Regions from separate parts of the Paenibacillus sp. CAA11 genome, predicted to be linked through region 3. Evidence: riboswitches for the same ligand, from Rfam matches in the RefSeq annotation. Region 3 holds a riboswitch; each other region holds the start of a gene.
What was found. A riboswitch is a leader RNA that binds a small molecule or an ion and turns the genes downstream of it on or off. The one in region 3 is predicted to bind thiamine pyrophosphate.
Positions count from the first base shown of each region.

Region 1: it holds a riboswitch for thiamine pyrophosphate, as region 3 does, so the genes downstream of both, DCC85_RS02440 (ABC transporter substrate-binding protein) here and tenA (thiaminase II) in region 3, are expected to answer to the same signal.
Region 2: it holds a riboswitch for thiamine pyrophosphate, as region 3 does, so the genes downstream of both, DCC85_RS17675 (ECF transporter S component) here and tenA (thiaminase II) in region 3, are expected to answer to the same signal.
Region 4: it holds a riboswitch for thiamine pyrophosphate, as region 3 does, so the genes downstream of both, thiS (sulfur carrier protein ThiS) here and tenA (thiaminase II) in region 3, are expected to answer to the same signal.

Region 1 is NZ_CP028922.1:555,807-560,655, forward strand. Features, by position in the region: gene DCC85_RS02430 (ABC transporter permease) at 1-271, opposite strand, end outside; gene DCC85_RS02435 (thiamine-binding protein) at 268-561, opposite strand; gene DCC85_RS02440 (ABC transporter substrate-binding protein) at 684-1,730, opposite strand; TPP riboswitch at 1,839-1,949, opposite strand; gene DCC85_RS02445 (pyridoxamine 5'-phosphate oxidase family protein) at 2,101-2,514, shown strand; gene DCC85_RS02450 (cold-shock protein) at 2,904-3,104, shown strand; gene DCC85_RS02455 (cold-shock protein) at 3,181-3,414, shown strand; gene DCC85_RS02460 (response regulator) at 3,517-4,209, opposite strand; gene DCC85_RS02465 (sensor histidine kinase) at 4,225-4,849, opposite strand, start outside.
Region 2 is NZ_CP028922.1:3,783,334-3,788,182, reverse strand. Features, by position in the region: gene DCC85_RS17690 (aminotransferase class I/II-fold pyridoxal phosphate-dependent enzyme) at 1-1,155, opposite strand, end outside; gene DCC85_RS17685 (helix-turn-helix domain-containing protein) at 1,335-2,126, shown strand; gene asd (archaetidylserine decarboxylase) at 2,503-3,324, opposite strand; TPP riboswitch at 3,486-3,605, shown strand; gene DCC85_RS17675 (ECF transporter S component) at 3,686-4,291, shown strand; gene DCC85_RS17670 (ABC transporter ATP-binding protein) at 4,291-4,849, shown strand, end outside.
Region 3 is NZ_CP028922.1:968,121-972,969, reverse strand. Features, by position in the region: gene thiD (bifunctional hydroxymethylpyrimidine kinase/phosphomethylpyrimidine kinase) at 1-454, opposite strand, end outside; gene thiM (hydroxyethylthiazole kinase) at 451-1,290, opposite strand; gene tenA (thiaminase II) at 1,344-2,030, opposite strand; TPP riboswitch at 2,194-2,297, opposite strand; gene DCC85_RS04375 (SLOG family protein) at 2,424-2,999, opposite strand; gene DCC85_RS04370 (ABC transporter permease) at 3,120-4,849, opposite strand, start outside.
Region 4 is NZ_CP028922.1:2,578,117-2,582,965, forward strand. Features, by position in the region: gene DCC85_RS11875 (trimeric intracellular cation channel family protein) at 1-120, opposite strand, end outside; gene DCC85_RS11880 (thiamine diphosphokinase) at 279-923, shown strand; gene DCC85_RS11885 (C40 family peptidase) at 1,190-1,705, shown strand; gene DCC85_RS11890 (response regulator transcription factor) at 1,773-2,462, opposite strand; gene DCC85_RS11895 (MoeB/ThiF family adenylyltransferase) at 2,537-3,622, opposite strand; gene thiS (sulfur carrier protein ThiS) at 3,703-3,906, opposite strand; TPP riboswitch at 4,103-4,214, opposite strand; gene DCC85_RS11905 (ABC-F family ATP-binding cassette domain-containing protein) at 4,237-4,849, opposite strand, start outside.

The DNA.
Region 1 (4,849 bases), 410 kb from region 3:
TGACAAGAGGAAGCCGGTGCAGCAGGAAGGCAACTATCAGTCCGGTTAGAACGCCAACAGCAAACCCGATCAGCGTCAGCTGCAGAGTGGCCTTCGTATGATCCCACAGTCCGGCCGCTCCGGCCGCAGCTTCCCGCCCGATATCCGCAGGGCTTGGCAGGATCCATTTGTCTACGTGAAAGACATCGACCGCCAGCTCCCAAGCGGCCAAAAACAAGAGGACCGCCACGAGGGGCGGCCACACGCTTGTCCATATTTGACTCTTCTTCACGGGCGATATTTCTCCGTCAGCTTATCCATGCTTGCGCCGTCCGGCGTGTACAGGATCTTGATCTGGGAGATAATGCTGTGACTTCCGAATTCGACAACAGCCTCGTTCATTTGGCGGACGATGTCCAGGAGCTCGGTCAGCTCGCCCTCCATAGTGGTCTCCAGCGCATTGACCTGGTGCTTGACGCCGGAGGCCTGAATCACCTCGATGGCCCGGTCAACGTAAGGAATGACGTCCTCGCCGCCCGGCGTCTTAGGAATAATCTGAATACTAAGCAGTGTGTTAGCCATGGTAACAACCTCGCTTTTCACATAATAATAGCTTTATTTATAGAATGAGCTAAAGATATGAATGTTATAGGGCCGTATTAGGCCGTTATATATAGAAAGATCAATGTAAATCTTAGTTCAATCTATTTAGCTGGCAGAAAATCGTTGGTGTAGGCTTTGGCAGCATCAAGCGGCTTGTCTAGCAGCTTTCGTTCATACATCCAGTCGGCATAGCCCTTCCATACGGATTCCTTCTGCTCTCCCCAGCGCGGAGCGTCGTCCTGATAGCGGGGGCTCAGCCATTTCTGGCTGGCGGTGACCAGCTTCTCATCCAGGTCAGGTACGGCCTTAACCAGAATCTTAGCTGCCTCGTCGGGATGGTCGATCGCATATTGGTAGCCCTTGGCAGTGGCTCGCATGAACGCCTTCACCAGCTCCGGGTCCTCCTGGATGGTCTTCTCGTTGGTGGCGATGACCGGAGTATAGTAGTCCAACTGCTTGGAATAATCTTTAACATAGAGCATGTTCAGTGGCTCGCCGCGCAGCTGGGCTTCAATGCCTGTCCAGGCGTAGTAAATCCAAGCGAAGTCGATATCCCGCTTGACCGCAGTGAAATAATCCGCATCCCCGATGTTGATTTTCTTCACCTTGCTTACATCTGCTCCCTGCAGGTCCATGATGGATTTCATGACGGCTTCTTCAACAGGGGAACCCCAGCCGCCGTAGCTCTTGCCTTCAAAATCTTTAGGCGATTTGATGTTCCGGTCAACCGGAGCGGCAAAGCCGGAGGTATTATGCTGAATGACAGCAGCGATCGAGACTAGAGGCACACCTTGGGTTCGCGCTTGGGTCACGCCTTCCTGGTAGCTGATGCCGAATGGAACTGTGCCGGAAGCGATCATGGTGTCAGCACCGGCATCGCTTGGCTGAATAATGTCTACCTTCAGTCCTTCTTCCGCATAGTAGCCTTGATCCTGGGCCACATAAATCCCGGTATGGTTCGTATTTGGCGTCCAGTCCAGTACGAATTTGACCTCACGTAGGCTTTGGGATTTGTCCCCTTGTGCGGTCGTGCTGCTCTCTGAGTTCTTGTTGCCAGTCGCTGCGTTGTTCGAGCCGCAGCCTGCTGCGGCAAACAGCAGCACCGCACTGCATAACAGCAGCAGAGATACTTTACTTCTTCTCTTCATGATACGGTCTCTCTCCTTAATTACAATAATTCCCGCTGGGTAATGACCGCATAAAAAAAGACGCCCCCGACGGGACGCCTCGCGCACTCGATGAACATGTAAATAGACATTCATACGAATCTAACTTTCCTACGCTGGCATTATCCAGATCAGGTATAAGGGTCAGTGTCTAAGGACACACTCTCAGCCGGCCAAGTTCCAGCTCCCCTGTATGAAATTTGCGGGTATTGCTATTGCCATTATAGCCTCCGGCTGACGAAGATGTCCAGCAGGAAGTATGAGGATCCTTTGGCTGCTTGAGGATTCATATTTTGGAATAAGGGTACACTACTATTGAAAATGACTTTACAGAAAAAGGAGTGCAAGCCCCATGGCTAACACGCTGGAGAGCAAGATCGGCCGCGCTTTAGAGGAGAATAAGTTCGCTGCGTTTGCTACGGTGGAAGGCGGCAAACCAAAGGTACGATATATGGCGCTGTATCATGACGGCCTGGAGATTTATATGGCTACCGATAAAAAGACGCATAAGGTACAAGAGTTGGAACAGAACTCTAACGTCTTCCTGCTGCTTGGATACGAGAAGGGGGGAACCGGGGATGTTCTAGAAATTGAAGGCACCGCCAAGATTAGTGACAACGAAGAATTGAAGAAGAGCGTGTGGCGGGACGAATTCAGCCGCTGGCTGGATGGCCCCAATGATCCCGATTATGTGGTTCTCAAGATTACCCCTAGCCGGATTGAAGTGCTGAATGAAGGCGGAGAGAATGAGGTTTGGACAGCTTAAAACATCTACGAGGTAGCCTGGAGAATGGCATCCGGGCTACCTCTGATTGGTGAAACCCTGAACCTTTATGATTACCGGAGCCCTTGACGAGGGCTTGGCGGGACATAAGACATACGGGAAGCCGGGCACCTAAAAGGCCTTTCCGCCCAATTTGATCTGCTGCATTTGCTTTTTCCTGGAAAGCGGTTTATAATAAGAATAACTGATCGATCGTAAGCGATATTCACGTATTGAAAAGAGTGTCACTTTGAATTCGAGGATGGAACTTTTTTCAATGTGTGAATTTTTTATTGAGCTAGATGTACGGTGCCCGCTTTGCTGAAGCGGTCTGAGTGTCTGCGATAAATTGAAAAGGAACATGTTAATTTATTTTAGGGAGGCAACCCCACATGGAAACAGGAACAGTTAAATGGTTTAACGCAGAGAAAGGCTTTGGCTTCATCGAAGTTGAAGGCGGAGCAGACGTATTCGTGCATTTCAGCGCAATCACTGGCGAAGGCTTCAAGACTTTGGACGAAGGCCAACGCGTTCAATTTAACATTGTTGAAGGCAACCGTGGACCACAAGCTGACAACGTTGTAAAACTGTAATAACCACTGGTGGATCCTGCCCTTAACTTGATTGTTAAGGGCAGTTTTCTTTTTATTCTGATCTAGGAGGGAAACCATGAACTACCGTAAAAAAACGTCTGAAGAAGTACCCGAGGAGCTTACGCCCATTTGGTCCTGCACAAGTGAAAGCTGCAATGGCTGGATGAGGGATAACTTTGCGTTTGACTACAGTCCGGTCTGTCCGCTCTGCTCTTCAGCAATGGAGAAAGGGAGCAAAATGCTTCCCCTTCTGGTCAATAACAATACGGATATGAAGTCGCTCAAGAAGGGCGTATCCATTCAGCCTTAAGGCCGGTGCGTAAACCGTATAATGAACAAAGAACCGCCGATTTTCCCAGCTTTGCCTAGGGGAAGCGGCGGTTCTTTGTTTTTGTCGTCAATAAGTCTTGATCTATAGGGCGTTTCCTTGCTGCTTATGATGTTCTTTCCAGTATAAAATGGCGATCTGTGTCCGATCCCGGACTTCCAGCTTACTTAGAATTTCGGTGATATAGTTCTTCACCGTGCCCTCGCTCAAGAACAGCTTGCCGGCAATTTCTTTGTTGGAGAGCCCGTCTGCAATCAGAGCTACAATTTGCTGTTCGCTCTCCGTAAGCCCTGCTTGAGCGAAGCGGCTCTCATAAGGCTTGGGAGGAGGCGCCGCTTCCGCAGGACGAAGCATGCTGGCGAGCTTGCGGCCGATATCGGGGTGAATCAGCATATTGCCGGCGTGCACGCTCTTGATCCCTTGCATAATCCGGTCCGGGGGGATGTTCTTCAGCAGATAGCCGCTGGCCCCGTTTTGCAAAGCCTCAATAATGAAATCATCGTCATCAAAGGTCGTGAGGATCAGCACCTGCATGTCAGGAAAGGCTTCCTTGATCCTGCGTGTGCCTTCCACACCGTCACATACCGGCATGCGTATATCCATCAGCACCACGTCAGGCCGCTGGCCTGCTTCCAGCTGCTGAATTAGCTCGGCGCCATTGGCGGCGGTTCCGGTAATTTCAATCTCTCCGCCTAGGCCTAGCAGCAGCTGAAGACTCTCGCGGATAAAGGGGTCATCATCCACGATGTGCACCTTGATTTTGCTTGTCATTGTCATATTCCCACACTTTCCTTACGTCATCTCATTGTTGCGCCGGACGGGCAGTCCTGTAATGACTGCAAAATGAGGTGCCAACTCCGTCTCCAGTCTTCCGCCGATCAGCTGTACGCGCTCTTTCATCCCTGCGAGCCCCATTCCCTTCTCAAATAATGAGGACTCGGAAGGGAGCCGTCCGTCGTTGCTTACCTTCATGGTGACTTCCTTATCGCCATAGGTCAGCTCAATGGAAATGGAACCGGGCTGTCCATGCTTAAGGGCATTTGTCACGGCTTCCCGGGCATTTTTGTAGAACACAATTTCCATACTGGGATAGAGCGCATAGGGTTCTCCAAGGATCTTCAGGCTTGTATGGATTCCGGTCTCGCGGCCAACCTCCTCCAGCAAGTGCTCAAGAGAGTAGCCCTTGGAGGAAGCATTCGCAGGCTTCAACCGCCGGACAGTGGAGCGCATCTCTTCGAGACTGGCTGAGACCTGATCCCGAATCTGTTCCAGCATGGACAGCCCTTTGGATGGGTCAGCCGGCACGGTATGCAGCGCAGCCTCCAGCATTATCTTGACGCGGATCAGCCGATGGCCGAGCTCATCATGCAGCTGCCTGGAGATCCGGTTGCGTTCTTCGAGCTGGGCGGCATTCTCT
Region 2 (4,849 bases), 2.1 Mb from region 3:
CTGGCGCAAGGCTTCAGCCTTGACCGTCTTCAGCTTCAAGCACATGAAGTAGCCGGAATTGAACGGGTAGTATTCCCAGACTCCGCTATATTTTCCGCTGTCGAGTAGGGCTTTAACTTTGTTGGCTCTGCCTTTCATCACCGCATATTTCTCTTCCTTCTGGGCTTCGAATTGCGGAGATTTGAGCGCTTCAAGCACGAAGGTCTGAGAAGGATGAGCGCCGCTTGAGATGGTGGCGCGGATAATGCCGAGCGTCTTTTGCTCCAGAGCAGCAAGCGCCTCCGCATCGTCCAGCGCATAGGTTAGGAAGCCTACGCGGAATCCCCAGACGTACTCTTCTTTAGTCGCCCCGTCTATTTTGATAGGCAGAATACGTGGATGAAGATTGGCGAGTTTGCCGAACAGCGATTCATGGAGAGAATCCTCAAAGAACAATCCAAAATAAGCATCATCCGTTACGACAACTACTCGAATTCCGGCTTCTGCAGCCTCGTGAATGGCCGCTACAATCTCTTCGCCTTCCTTGACGCCCGGTGTATAGCCTGTAGGGTTGTTAGGGAAATTCAGAACGACGATGGCCTTGCCTTGAGATTTACGGGACAGCAGGGCTTGTCTGAGCCCCTCACTGTTAAAGGTCATTTCCTCGGTGAACAGAGGGTAATTAATAATCTCGGCATGACGGCGAATTCCGAATGTAAGCTCGTAATTCTCCCAATTCTTGTCCGGATAAATAACGGCATCTCCTTCATCAACGAACAGATCGGCTACGATGCTCAGCCCGTGGGTTAGCGCATTGGTGACAATAGGCTGACTCGTTGCTTTGCCCTGAAGCGAAGGGTTCTCCTTCAGCATTTTCTCGCGCCATAGGCTGCGAAGCTCAGGTTTTCCTGCAGGAGGAGCATAGGGATACAAATCCTTGGGCTGATAGGCCGACAAGGTATCCTGAATCACAGACAAGTGCATCGGACCGCCATTCTCGGTAGCAATTCCGATGGTTGCGTTGTATTTCTTGGCATGGCTGGATGCCTCTGCCGATTGGCTCAATATCCCTTCTTTCGGGAAATAAATTTCCCGGCCAAGTGTGGACAGCATCTCATAAACATCAGGACTGTTGGCTTTTAATTTCTCATTTAACTGCTCCGCAAGTGAACTCATTCGCTTCCATCCTTCCAACCACGGTTATTTTCAAGCATAACTTCCGAATTTACTGCCTAACATTATAGCATCTTGTTTAGCGAAACGTCACGAATCAAAACAAGCGGATCCAGGACGCTTTTCTGTCTTCGCCTTGAAATAGTATAATACAAGCATATTTGTACAGGGAGGAAGACCTTATGTTGAACGCTTCGCCGTCTTCATTTGTGCTAAAACGGGCTTTCGCCAAAATCGTCTGCGAGCCCGGCTGGAAATGGCAAAAGCGGGAAAAACCTTTAGAGAACTATGACCTTTTCTATGTTTGGAGCGGGGAAGGTACGGTTGTATTGAACGATCGCCCAACACAGGTCGGCAAGGGAAGCTGCTTCTTATTCAGACCCGGTGATTTTACAAGTGCCACCCATAACCCTCAGAAGCCGCTTGTGCTTACCTATATTCATTTTGATGTTAATGTACCCGTTACGGAGCTTCCCGCTTCATACCGGAAGCTGGAAAATGCGCTGGACTTCGAATACTTGCTGTCCCGCTATGTGCGTCTGTCTCTAAATAAGGAGATATACGGGGCAGAGGAAGAGGCACGCTTAATTTTGAAGCAGCTGATGATCTATCTTTTAAGGGAGGAGCGGCAGGAACAGCTCATCGAACCGAAAGCTACGAACCAGCTGGCTGAGGTCATTCAGGAGGTGGCCAATTATGTGCTGCAGCATCCGGGTCTTCCTCATCGAACCAAGGATCTTGCGACGCGGGCAGGATTGTCACCACGTTATTTTTCCATTAAGTTCAAAGAGATCACGGGCTCCTCGGTACAATCTTATATTATTAAATGCCGGATTGATCGTGCCCGGCACCTGCTTCTTCATGAGGGCATGAATGTAACGGAGGTTGCTGACGCGCTTGGTTACCGCGATATCTTCTTCTTCAGTCGGCAATTTAAGCAGTATACCGGCAAGAGCCCTTCTGAAATTCGTTAATATATGATTCGTTCGATGCGATAGAGGGTAATGAGTGGTTATAGCCTTTTTTAGACTCTGGAAAAGGAGGTGTAAGTATATCATGAGCAGACGACGGATGCGCAGCCGCAGCTCCTACTCGCCAGGCTGGAGCATTTTTCGAAATCGCCTGCGCCGGCTAAAGCCCCCAGGTAGAAGCGAAGATTACTGGTTTTAATACTTAGAGGAATCTCTGAAACTCATTTATATCATAGAGAAGAGGGTGCCCCAAAAGTTAATTTTGGAACACCCTCACCAACAAAATAGGATACTATTCGTTAACGAGCAAGGAGCTAAGCGAGAATCAACCGCTTAGCTCCTTGCTTGTTAGCATCTGGATCTTAAGGACTCTTAATGTTTATTGCACACCAGGCTCCTTCGTAGAGGCCTTGGTGGGCCGATGAAATCGGCCAAGCGGCTGCCCCATCTTGACAGAGACTCCGGGGGCCAGCTGCGGAAGAGGCTCGAAGGTTCTCGTTTGCGTCAGCAGCACCACCGTAGAACCGAATTCAAAATAAGCGAGATCATCGCCCCGGTTCCATTCTCCGGCTGCTTCATCCACATATTTAATGCTGCTGACATTCATGGCACCTACCTTGACCACAGCCACCTCACCAAGCTCATGGGAGATATACGTGATCAGCCGCTCGTTCCGGCTTAGTACCGACTTCATATGGGTCATACCGAAATCATTAACAGGGTATACCTTGCCTTTGATATGCTCGCTTTCCAGCTTACGCCCTGCTACCGGAGTGTGAATCCGGTGATAGTCGGTAGGGCTTAAGTAGAGCACAAAAAAGAAACCGTGCTTATACTTGTCCATATAAGGAGAGTGATTCAGCAGTTCTGCAATCGTATAATTCTGACCTTTAACATTCAAAATGGTCCCCGCATCAATCGGCCCCATCGCTGTAATCAGAGAATCCACAGGACTGATCATCATGTCGGGCTCGCTATGAATGGGACGCATGCCGGGTTTGAGGCGGCGGGTAAAAAATTCATTAAGTGTCCGATATTCGCTGAGTTCCTTTTCCGCTTCATGGAGCGGAATATGATAAGCCTTTGCAAACATAGGAATGATATGGCGGCTTAGGCTCGAGTGGGAGAAACGGCCTGTCATCGCCGCAATCCACTTTCGGGAGGATAGTTCCGTAAAGAGCCGCATCATTCTTTTAGCCATGGGAAATCCCCTTTCAAATCCATTGCAGGCAGGTGTAGTTAATCTAAACCGCTTCCGCTAATATTGACATAAAACAGAGGGTAAATCAACATAACAAAGGTTACAGTGTGAAAAAATACCCTTGATTGTTCACATCTTTCTGGTGTATGTTATTGACAATTGCATAGCGATACGGGTGCCCGGGGATGATAGCCGGGCTGAGATTGCAGCTACATATATCCGCTGCTGACCGTCAATCTGAACTGGATAATGCCAGCGTAGAGAATCGTCCGTACTCTTTTTTTCGGTTACCCGTCTGCGCATGTCCTGACGGTTTTTTTGCGTGCAATTCAATTCGATTAGGGAAAAAGGAGAGGATTGTATGGAGGCTTTAGTAAACACTCGAAAAGGAAAGGGATTAAGCTTAAGCGATTTGCTGGTTACCGTGCTTGTATCGCTGGTTCTTGGGGTGGTGTACCACTTCTGGGGCTCGGTTTCGAATCTGCTGGACCCCTTGTTCATTCAGGCCGATGAATTGGTATACGGTGTATGGTTCCTGGCGCCAACGCTTGTCTTCTTGTTAATTCGCAAGCCGGGGGTAGCCCTGATTGCAGAGCTCGCAGCCGCGCATGTAGAAATTCTATTCGGGAGCGGGTGGGGTCTGCAGCTGGTCTTATATGGGCTTATTCAAGGACTTGGAGCGGAGCTGGTCTTCGCGGCCTTCCGGTATAAGAAGTTCTCTGCCGGTGTTGCAGCTCTGGCAGGCGTTGGGGCGGCGATCGGTTCCCTAATCCCTGATGTGCTGTACGGATATGCGGATTATGAGACTTGGATGCTAATTTATAAATACGGTCTGCGAATGGTAAGCTCTGCTGTCCTCGCAGGGTATTTGGCATATGCGTTGGTCAAAGCAGTGGAGGCAACCGGGGTAACGAACCAGCTTCGGCCTGTTCAGGACCAGGATTATGCGGCGCTGGATGAGAAGTAATGAGCTTACAAGAACATATCGTTGAAGAAAAGACGAATGCTTGTCCTGCATGGGTAGCAGCAGAGGTGCGGAACCTGAGGCTAAAGTTTGCCGGTGAGCCCGGCTTCGTATTCAAGGATTTCTCACTAAGCATATATACGGGGGAGAAGGTGCTTCTGCTTGGGCCGAGCGGCTGCGGCAAATCAACCCTGCTCCAAGTATTTAGCGGACTCATTCCAGGCGTAATTGAAGTTCCTATGAAATGGGAAGCAGGCATTATTCCAAAGTCATGGGGGTTTGTATTTCAGGACCCGGATACCCAGTTCTGCATGCCATATGCAGATGAGGAGCTGGCTTTCGTGTTGGAGAACCTCGGTATTCCGCGAGAAGAGATGCCTGCGTGCATGGATGATGCGCTGGAGAAGGTCGGCCTCAGCCTGCCGGACCGGCATGTGCCGATCGCTTCATTGTCACAGGGAATGAAGCAGCGTCTCGCGCTTGCCTCTGTGCTGCTTATGGACCCGGAAGTGCTGCTGCTGGATGAGCCTTCAGCGCTTCTGGACCCGATAGGGCGGGAGC
Region 3 (4,849 bases):
GGCCGGACAGCACCTCGGCCTCGGGCAAGTTCGGCGTCACGACCCGCGCAAGCGGGAGCAGCAGCTCCTTCAGCGCCTGAACCGCCTCCTGCTGGAGCAGCTCGCTGCCGCCTTTGGCAATCATGACCGGGTCAACGACCACGTTCTTCCAGCCAAAGGCTCGGATCTGCTCGGCCGCTGCCGCAATGATATCAGCGCTGAACAGCATGCCGGTCTTCAGGGCGCCGACCGTAAAGTCTGAGCCCACGGCCTCGATCTGCTCGGCCGTCGCTTCCGGCGGCAGCGGATAGACCCCGGATACGCCCATGGTATTCTGCACCGTGATGGCGGTAATCGCAGACATGCCGAACACCCCAAGCTCCTGAAATGTCTTCAGATCCGCCTGAATGCCGGCCCCCCCGCCGCTGTCTGAGCCGGCGATTGTCAGCGCTGTGGGAATGGTGTGATTGCTCATGCCTGCTGGCCTCCGGCTCGCTCGGCCTGAAGCTCTCTGATCGCCGTATGCCCCTTCAGGGAATGCGGATGCAGCTTCGCCAGCTCATCGAGAAAAGCGATCTGGAAGCTGCCCGGCCCTTGGGCAGAGGTTCGTTCTGCTGCGCGGGATGCCGCTGCCCCGTAGAAGGCCAGGCCGGCCGTACCGGCTAGCAGCAGGTTCTTCTCAACCGCTGCGAACGCTCCCAGCACGGATGTCAGCAGGCAACCGGTTCCGGTCACCTGGGTGAGCAGCGCATCCCCGCCGCTGATGATCCGGCACCCCTGCCCATCCGAGATGGCATCCTCGCGGCCGGTAATCGCGACGACAGCCTCCAGCTTACGCGCGGCCCGGATCGCAAGCTCCGCATTCTCATCGGCTCCACTTATGCCGGCGTCAACGCCCTTGATCTCCCGGGCTTCACCAAGGAGATGCGCGACCTCTGCTGCATTCCCGCGAACCAGGCTCACCTTCACTTCACGCAGAATACGAAGCGCCGATTCCGTCCGGAAGGCAGTCGCGCCCGCGCCAACCGGGTCCAGCAGGACAGGCACTCCGTGAGCATTCGCGGACAGCCCTGCAAGGATCATGGCATCCACCTGCTCTGTGGATAGGGTCCCGAGGTTAAGGACCAGGGCTCCAGCTACCTTGGCCATATCCGCCACCTCTTCTGGAGCATACGCCATAACCGGCGAAGCTCCGAGCGCATACAGGCCATTGGCGGTGAAATTGGTGACCACTACGTTCGTCATATTATGAATCAGCGGCTTGGCCCTCTGGATTTTAGTAATAAGACCCGAAATATGGTGTTCTAACATGGGACTAACCTCACTTTTCTCTTGGATTGATTTTTCAATAGGAGAGTTCAGACTTACAGTGCCGCAGCCTCTAACTGAACCGGCCATTCCTCAAGCTTGTAAGCCATATCCCAGAACAAATACTCCAGCTGACAGCTGAGCATGAAATGCTCGGTCATTCTCGCTCGTTCCAGCTCTGTTGTTGTTTCCGCCCATGCATCTACACGTTCCCGGAACTGATCTGTGACGGTCATGGACTGACCGCCATAGAAGTGAATCCACTCATAGAATGGGTGGGACTCTGAAGGACGAACCTCTTCCAGAAGCCTCTGGCCAATCTCCAGATACGTCCATGGACAAGGCAACAATACGGCCATAATCTCTCCCAGACTCCCTTCATATGCCGCCGTAAGCATATGACGAATATAATGATGTGCGGACGGAGCCAGCGGATATCCCTGCAGCTCCTCATAGGTCACCCCGGCAGCCTGGCAAAAGTTCTGATGCGGATGAATCTCACTGTGCAGAATGAACGAGATTTGCTCATTAAATACAGCGATATCCTTCCGACTTGTGCTTTTGGATATGGCCAGTCCATAGATGCGCATGTAGGCGTTTAAGTATTCAAAGTCCTGCTTGACATAGTGAATCAGCTGTTCCCTCTGCAATTTCCCCTCTGCAATTCCCCTTACAAAGGGATGGTTAAAGATCGCCTCGAAAATGCCGTCCGCCTGTCTGCGGAGCGATGCGGTAAAGCTCATGTTCTCCACCTCCGAATAATAGCCTTGCAGGAAGCACTCTAAAGACCCGCACGCACAGCTTAAACGGAACGCAAAAAAGCCGCTCCAGGGAACTGGAGCGGCTGCTATGGGGCAAGGTTCTGTACTTCACTAGTCACTAATGAAAGTACAAGGGGCAATATATAACGAGCCGGCTCCACTTTCCTACGCTAGTACGAACTAGATCAGGTTCAAAGGGTCCAAGATATGCTCTTGTCTCAGCCGCTGACGGCTCCCCTAGTGGACTTCCTATGTAATTTTGGAAATTCATTATTTCACTACAACTGTACCTATCCCAGCCTAAGAAGTCAAATTAAAATTTGCAGAGCTTGAATCGGCCTGTTGATTGCAAACGGATAGAGCTGCTTGAACATCTCAGGGCATTTCATCCATAAATGTATCCATACCCAAGGCTTCTTCATCCGCTACACTCTGAATGTCCTCCGAGCTGATCCGGATAACCTCATAGCCGTCCTGTTGCTGCTTCTTCAGTGCCCGTTCAAGGATGAACTTGGGGCTGCCTTCCCCGGCGTCTTCATCATAGACGAGCAGAATGCCATCGGTCTTGCGCAGCAGCAGCTCGTCGCGGGCGGTGAACTGCCAGGGGCCTGCATAAGGCTGCTTGCTAACCGGCGCATAGTAGTCCACGCCTCTCAGGAGTTCGCGGAAATATTCCTGCTTGTCCTCCTTCCAGTTCTCCTCCTGGGACTGGAAGGCTGTCAGTATAGAACACTTCAGGTGCGGATATGTGCTCTTGAGCTGTATAGCCACCTCTACAGCCCATAAATCCACCCCGTATTGTCCTGGCGTAATGATCCATTCCAAGCCTTCTTCCACCAGCGGGACCAGCTTATTCTCAAGAGCCTTCATAATATACGGAATGCCTTGATGCTTCTGATTAAAGATATTCAGTTCATGGGCGCGATAACCGGTTACGAGCAAATTCTTCATAGTTCCCATCCTTGCTGTTTCTTAAATCGGCGCTTGCCAGCATAAAAGAGTCCTTCCGAAAGCTGCATTCTTCGGAAGGACTTTTAGGATTCATTCCTTGTATATCATTATACCACTTCTCTAGCCGACCTTCTGGTACATATGCTGCAGATAACGCCAGCGTGTAATGAAATAATACACAACCTGCACTGCGATGAAGAATGCATACAGCGAGAGCGCATGCCCGAGCATGCTGTAATCGATCAGCTGCTGGAGAGCCATAAAAGCTACCGCACTGTGAACTACAGCCAGCACAATCGGCAGGAAGAACATCAGAACGAGCTGCCTGGTGACAACCTTCCTCAGCTCCTTCCGGCTGAGTCCAATCTTGGAGATCATGCGGTACTGCTGCTCATCCCGGGACAGATCGGCATACAGCCTGGAATAGGTAAAGCTGGCCGCAAAGGTGAAGAACACGATACCCACAAGCCCGCTGACAATCAGAATAATGCCGTTAGACTGCTTGGAATTGGCCCAGTTCAGCACCAAAGATTCCAACGGATACTCAGGCATCTCTTTATTAATGGACGCGCTCAGCTTCTCGGCAGCATCACGAGTTTGCTTCCAATCCTCAACATTGTAGAGTACCGTCTTGGCTATCGAAACATAATCTCCCGCCGCTTTAAGGCTTTCGTACAAGCGGTCCGAGATCACAATCATATCTTTATTGCCTCCCGGAACCACTCTCTCGGTCCCCGGGCCTATTAAATGAACTTCATATTTTTTATTCATAAAAATAAGCTCGATCTCGGCTGGCTTAGCATCTTCGCTCTCTTTCCGGAATTCATTCCGCTGTTCGACAGTGCCAGGAGTGCGGAAGCCATCTTCTCCCTCTTTCAAAGTGGCCGGGCCATAACCGAGCAGACCAGTCATCGCATTGTATTCACTCAGCTTGATAAGCTCTGTTCCCTGATCTGTGAATAAAGGGATAAAAGCTGCCTTTTGGTAAGAAATGTTACTTTGCTTAAGCGCGGTCTCGATTTCACTTAAATGCTTCTCTTCTTCCCCATTTTCCGTATTCGAATGATAAGTGAACGCATACGGATTAACCATCTCCGACAGTCCGGGATCTGAGACAGCCAGCATCGTGCCGATTCCCGTAAAGGAGGAAGCCACGATGATCGTCACCATGAAGAACATAACAGCATTGTCCTTCATCCGGTAAGTCAGCTCCGAGAAGGTCAGCAGATTTATTCTCCGGAAGAACAAAGACCTCTTCGTCTTCAGCCTGCGGATGAAATATACACTCAGCTGCGTATAGAGGAAGTAAGTCCCCAAAATGGTGAAGAAGACCCCTGCGAGCAGCAGCGGGAAGAAGGCGAACAGCCGCAGAATCGTGAACGCAAATACACAAGCATAACCGCCGCCAATGAAGAGGACAGCCAGCAAGGATAGCAGAATGGAAGCCTTCGGCTCAGGCTTTGGCGCATCTTCTGCTTTGATCAGGTCGATCAGATTTCCTTTTCCCAGCAGCAGGGAGCTGAGTATAGAAATAAACAGGAATAGAATGAGGAAGGCGGCTCCCGTCAGCAGCAAGGGCTTCAGCGGGAAATAGAAGGGAAGCCCGTGATTGATCGCCAGCACCGTTCCGCAAAAGAGTAGAATCAGCTTGGAGAAGATGATGCCTACACCCATCCCCATAATGATGGCCGCCAAGCCAATCAGCAAATTCTCTGTAAAGACCAGGCGGTTGAGCTGCTTGCGCGACATGCCCAGCAGCATGAATATACCGAACTCCTTCTTCCGCAGCTTCAGGAAGGAGCCAACAGAATACAGCAGGAACAGAAATGAGAAGATTAGAATCACAACTT
Region 4 (4,849 bases), 1.6 Mb from region 3:
TGTTGCCAGGCCCAGCACCATAATTCCTAAGATGTCGTAATCTTCCTCCATGGCTACAAATGCGCCGGACATCGCGAAGGCAATCGTACCAATAATGCTGAAAATGTCAAAGATATGCATGATGTTCTTCGTCCTACCCTCTCTTCGTTCAAGCTGACCCACGATGTAAACATTGTATTCCTTCCCGCTTCAATTGTGCAAGACATAAATCTGAACTATACTATTAGAAAGAAAATTGGGAATATACAATGTTCAATTAAAGAAGGAGATAACGAAAGATGCGACCATCCAGCAGAGTATTGATTTTTTCGGGAGGAAGCAACCATGCGGATCAGCTGAAGCACATCCAGCAGGGAGATTTCATTATTGGAGCTGACCGTGGAGCCCTGTTTCTGGTAGAGCATGGAATAGTCCCTGATATGGCCGTAGGTGATTTTGATTCTGTAACTATGGAAGAACTTGAAAAGGTAAAAGAAACGGGGCGCAAGCTCGTCACCTGTGATCCCGTTGATAAGAATCTGACCGATACAGAACTTGCTTTCGAAGTTGCCATGGATCAGCAGCCCGAAGAGATTCTGCTCTTCGGCGTGCTCGGCTCAAGGTTCGACCATTCTTTTATCAATATCCAGCTTTTAATTAGAGCTATGCAGCATCAAGTCAGCTGTGCCATTTTGGATCAAAATAACTATATTACTTTAACAGGTTCCACATGTACGGTTCACGATAGAGGATTTTCGTATGTGTCCCTGCTTCCCATCACTGCCGAAGTAACGGGAATTACACTAAGTGGCTTTATGTATCCACTGGACAAAGCAACCCTGAAAATGGGGCAATCTCGTGGAATCAGCAACAAACTTCTCGGCGAAGAAGGCACTGTTCAGATTGAGAGCGGTCTGCTGCTCGTCATTCAAAGCAAGGATTAATAATTACATTTATGTAACCAATCCTGCGTCAAGCCCGACCTCAGATTCAGTCCTAAACCCTTGTTATGACAAGGATTTAGGACTTTTTATTTGTTCAGAATTCTGGAGATTTTCTTAATTTTTTGTAAACTTTAATCGTTTTTTAATAATCAGGCCCAAACCTATGTGGGCCGTAAGTTTGCTGCAGCTGTGGAAAAATATAGGCCTTATCAAACCTGTTATACTTCAGTCATCCGAACACAAAACATTTTGGAGGTATAACAACAATGACAATGCAACGCAGATATATCCAAAAGGTAATGGCAGTAGGACTGGCAACTACAATTGCTTTCACAGCATTCGCCGCAGTCGGCCAACAAACCGTTCATGCACAAACAACAGCGCAGAGCACCAGCGTGTCCAAAGGACAGCAAATCATCAACTATGGCAAGAAGTTCTTAGGTAGACCTTATAAATTTGGTGCATCTACATCAACCACTAAAAATTTTGATTGCTCCTCTTTTACAAAATACGTCTTTAAGCATTATGGAATTACCCTTCCACGTACTTCCGCTCAGCAATCTAAAGTAGGTAAATTTGTATCTAAAGCCAGCCTGCGCGTAGGGGATCTAGTGTTCTTCTCCAGCGGCAGCCGCGCGAACGGCCATAACGTTACACATGTAGCTATCTATGCCGGAAACGGTAAGATCTTGCACACTTATGGTAAGCCGGGCGTTACGATCTCCAATTTGAACAGCGGCAACTGGAAGAGAACTTATTTAAGTGCACGCCGCGTTCTTTAAATCATATTCCTAAGCACTCAAATGAGGCCTTATCCAATTGGATAGGGCCTCTCTTATTAGGCAACAGTCACTCAAGTAAATATCCTGTTCCCCGAACCGTGTGGATCAGTTTACGTGAACGTCCCCGATCTATTTTCCCCCGCAAATGTCTGATATAGACGTCCACTACGTTCGTCTCCACATTAAACTCATAACCCCATACTTCCTGAAGCAGCACTTCTCGTGAGCAAACCCGGTGAACTCGATGAACGAGGAATACTAGCAGCTCATATTCCTTAGGCGTCAATTTGATTAGCTCTTCCCCGCGATAGACCTTGCGGTCATGTAGCCTTATACGCAAATCCTCATAGGCTAAGACAGACAATTCATCCAGCTGCATCCTGCGAAACAAGCTGTGTAAATGACGCAGCCTGACCGCCAACTCTTCTACAGGTGCCCCTTTTCCCAAATAATCATCTGCTCCGGCCTCAAACGCTCTAGTCAGACTAGTTGTTGATGGACACCGTTCAACGACAATGACCGGAATTAGTATGTCATTAGCTTCTCTTCTAAACTGTGCAAGCCACCGTAGTCTAATATCTTGATCGCAGTCTATCGCCAGAAGCAGGGCTATCGGCTTAGATTCCCTCAGCTGTTCCTGTACTTGTTCAGTTTGGTCTACAGTTAATACAGCCAATCCTTGTTCAGCCAGCTTTCGGGATATGATATAGGCGTATGTCGGGTCGGTATCCTTGATAAACAGAATATAATCCTCCAAGTTGAGCAGCCACCTCTTACCCAAATTCACGGTGCTTCTGCTTATTCTGCAACAGGAGGAATGACTTCATACCTCTAGCCGAAATAACGTGTATACAGAGTCTTAGCCTCCGCGATATTCTTCGTTCCATGAACTAACGCGCGTCCATCCTTAAATAGCACCATTCTGTGACCTCCAATGGAATAAGCGAGCAAGAAGGGATTGCGCTCGACCTTGCCTTCGCATAAGGCTTCAAGTTTTTGGGCAGCCTGAGACAAATCAATCTCCCGCCGGAACGGCGGCCTGATCTGAACCGTATCCCTGCCGCAGAGAACTTCACTTCGGGTTCGATTCTCTGCAGACAAATAAGGAAATACCGCGTTTGGCCCGCAGGAAGGACAATCCTCTTGCTTGGCATTCTCAACCTTAATTGAAGTTTGTTCATTCCTCCACAGATCGAAGGACAGAAGGGTTCCACGCAGAGCAGCTTGCTGGCCGGTTAGCAGCTTAAAGGCTTCTGTTGTCTGATGGGCAACCACCGTGTGAACAGCCATAGGAATAATCCCCGCCGTATCGCAGGTATCCCCTCCGAAAGGAACGGAACGCAAGAGGCAGTTAAGACAAGGTGTATCACCCGGAAGAACGGTAAAAGTCATACCATAGCTCCCTACACAGCCGCCATAAATCCAAGGAATCTGCCACTTTTGAGAAATATCATTGATTACTAATCTAGTCTCAAAATTGTCTGTAGCATCCATAATCAGGTCCACTTCCTTGACCAAAAGCTCAAGTTCCTCTGCCGTAACATCCATTACCCTCGCGTCTACCTCGACTTTAGAATTGATGGCAGATAGTCTTTGCTTAGCTGCGATCGCTTTCGGTAGTCTCTCCTTCGCATCCGCTTCAGAGAATAGCTGCTGACGCTGCAGATTACTCCATTCAACATAATCTCTGTCTGCGATCGTGAGCCTTCCTACGCCTCCTCGGGCCAGTGTTTCCGCAATTGCTGTTCCCAGTGCGCCCGCTCCAATAATAAGCACGTGGGATTGCAGCAGCTTTGCCTGGCCTTTGGTGCCGATCGGAGCGAATCGGATCTGTCTGGAGTAGCGCTCCACCTCTTCCTCAGGAACCTGAAGTTTTTTATCATCTGTCTGTTCTACATTTACGTCGCTTTCTTGCATGAACTATTTCCTCCCTGCCGTACTATAACCCGTTACTCCAAACATTCTATCATAGCCTTTGCAGATAATTATTTTTATTTTTATCCGCCTCCGACAAAATGAATAATTTCTATGCGGTCCCCGTCCTGCAGCTGCTCCTTTGCCTGCTGCTCAATAGGCACAATCTGATGATTGACCTCCACGACAACCGAGTTCATATGCAGCCCAATATATGTGAGCAGCTCCTTTATAGTCCTTGTTTTCCCAGAACAGGTAACGAGCTGTCCATTAATAGTTAATTTCATAGCCAAGCTGTTCCTCCTTCGTTCAAGTTAGCCAAGGAGGGGTTCTTGAATAACAAGCAAACAAAGAACCGCCTCCATAAGGAAGCGGCTCTATTCTCGATATGGCTGCGTTCAGCAAGTCTTCACAGTGACTGTACTAAAAATCACCGTATTGTTCCGCTGATCATATTAATATACGCCGCAAAGGCCGTATGTCCATATCGAATACCCACTTCCCTACGCTGGCATAATCCAGATCAGGTTGTAAGGGTCCGGCAGATTCATCCCCCGTCTCAGCCGCCTAATTCGCAGCTCCCCTAGTGAATAATTCAATTGTGTAACTGGAGTGATTTAGTTATGTGTTGACCAAGCTTCAACATCCCATACCTTGGTTACCCAGTCTTCATAGAAATCAGGTTCGTGTGATACAAGCAGCACAGTACCTTTGAATTCCTTAAGTGCCCGCTTTAGCTCTTCCTTGGCGGCAACATCCAGGTGATTCGTAGGTTCGTCAAATAGAATCCAGTTTGTCTCACGCATCATCAGCTTGCATAAACGTACCTTCGCCTGCTCGCCACCGCTTAGTGCACTGAGCTGACGGGTAATATGCTCGTTCTTAAGACCGCAGCGGGCCAAGTGAGCACGAACCTCATGCTGATTCAGATGCGGGAATTCGTTCCATACGTCATCGATTGGAGTTAAATTCCCGGGACGCACTTCTTGCTCGAAGTAAGCAGGATACAGGAAATCGCCGGTGTATGTTTTGCCGCTAACTGGTGGGATTTTCCCTAAAATGGTCTTTAGCAGTGTTGATTTTCCCACACCATTACAGCCAACAATAGCTATCTTCTCGCCGCGTTCAATAGTCATACTCATCTTCGGCAGCAGGGCATGGGAATAACCGATCTCAAAATCAATTCCTTCGAAAACCGTCTTGCCGCTGGCGCGAGATTCTTTGAAGCCG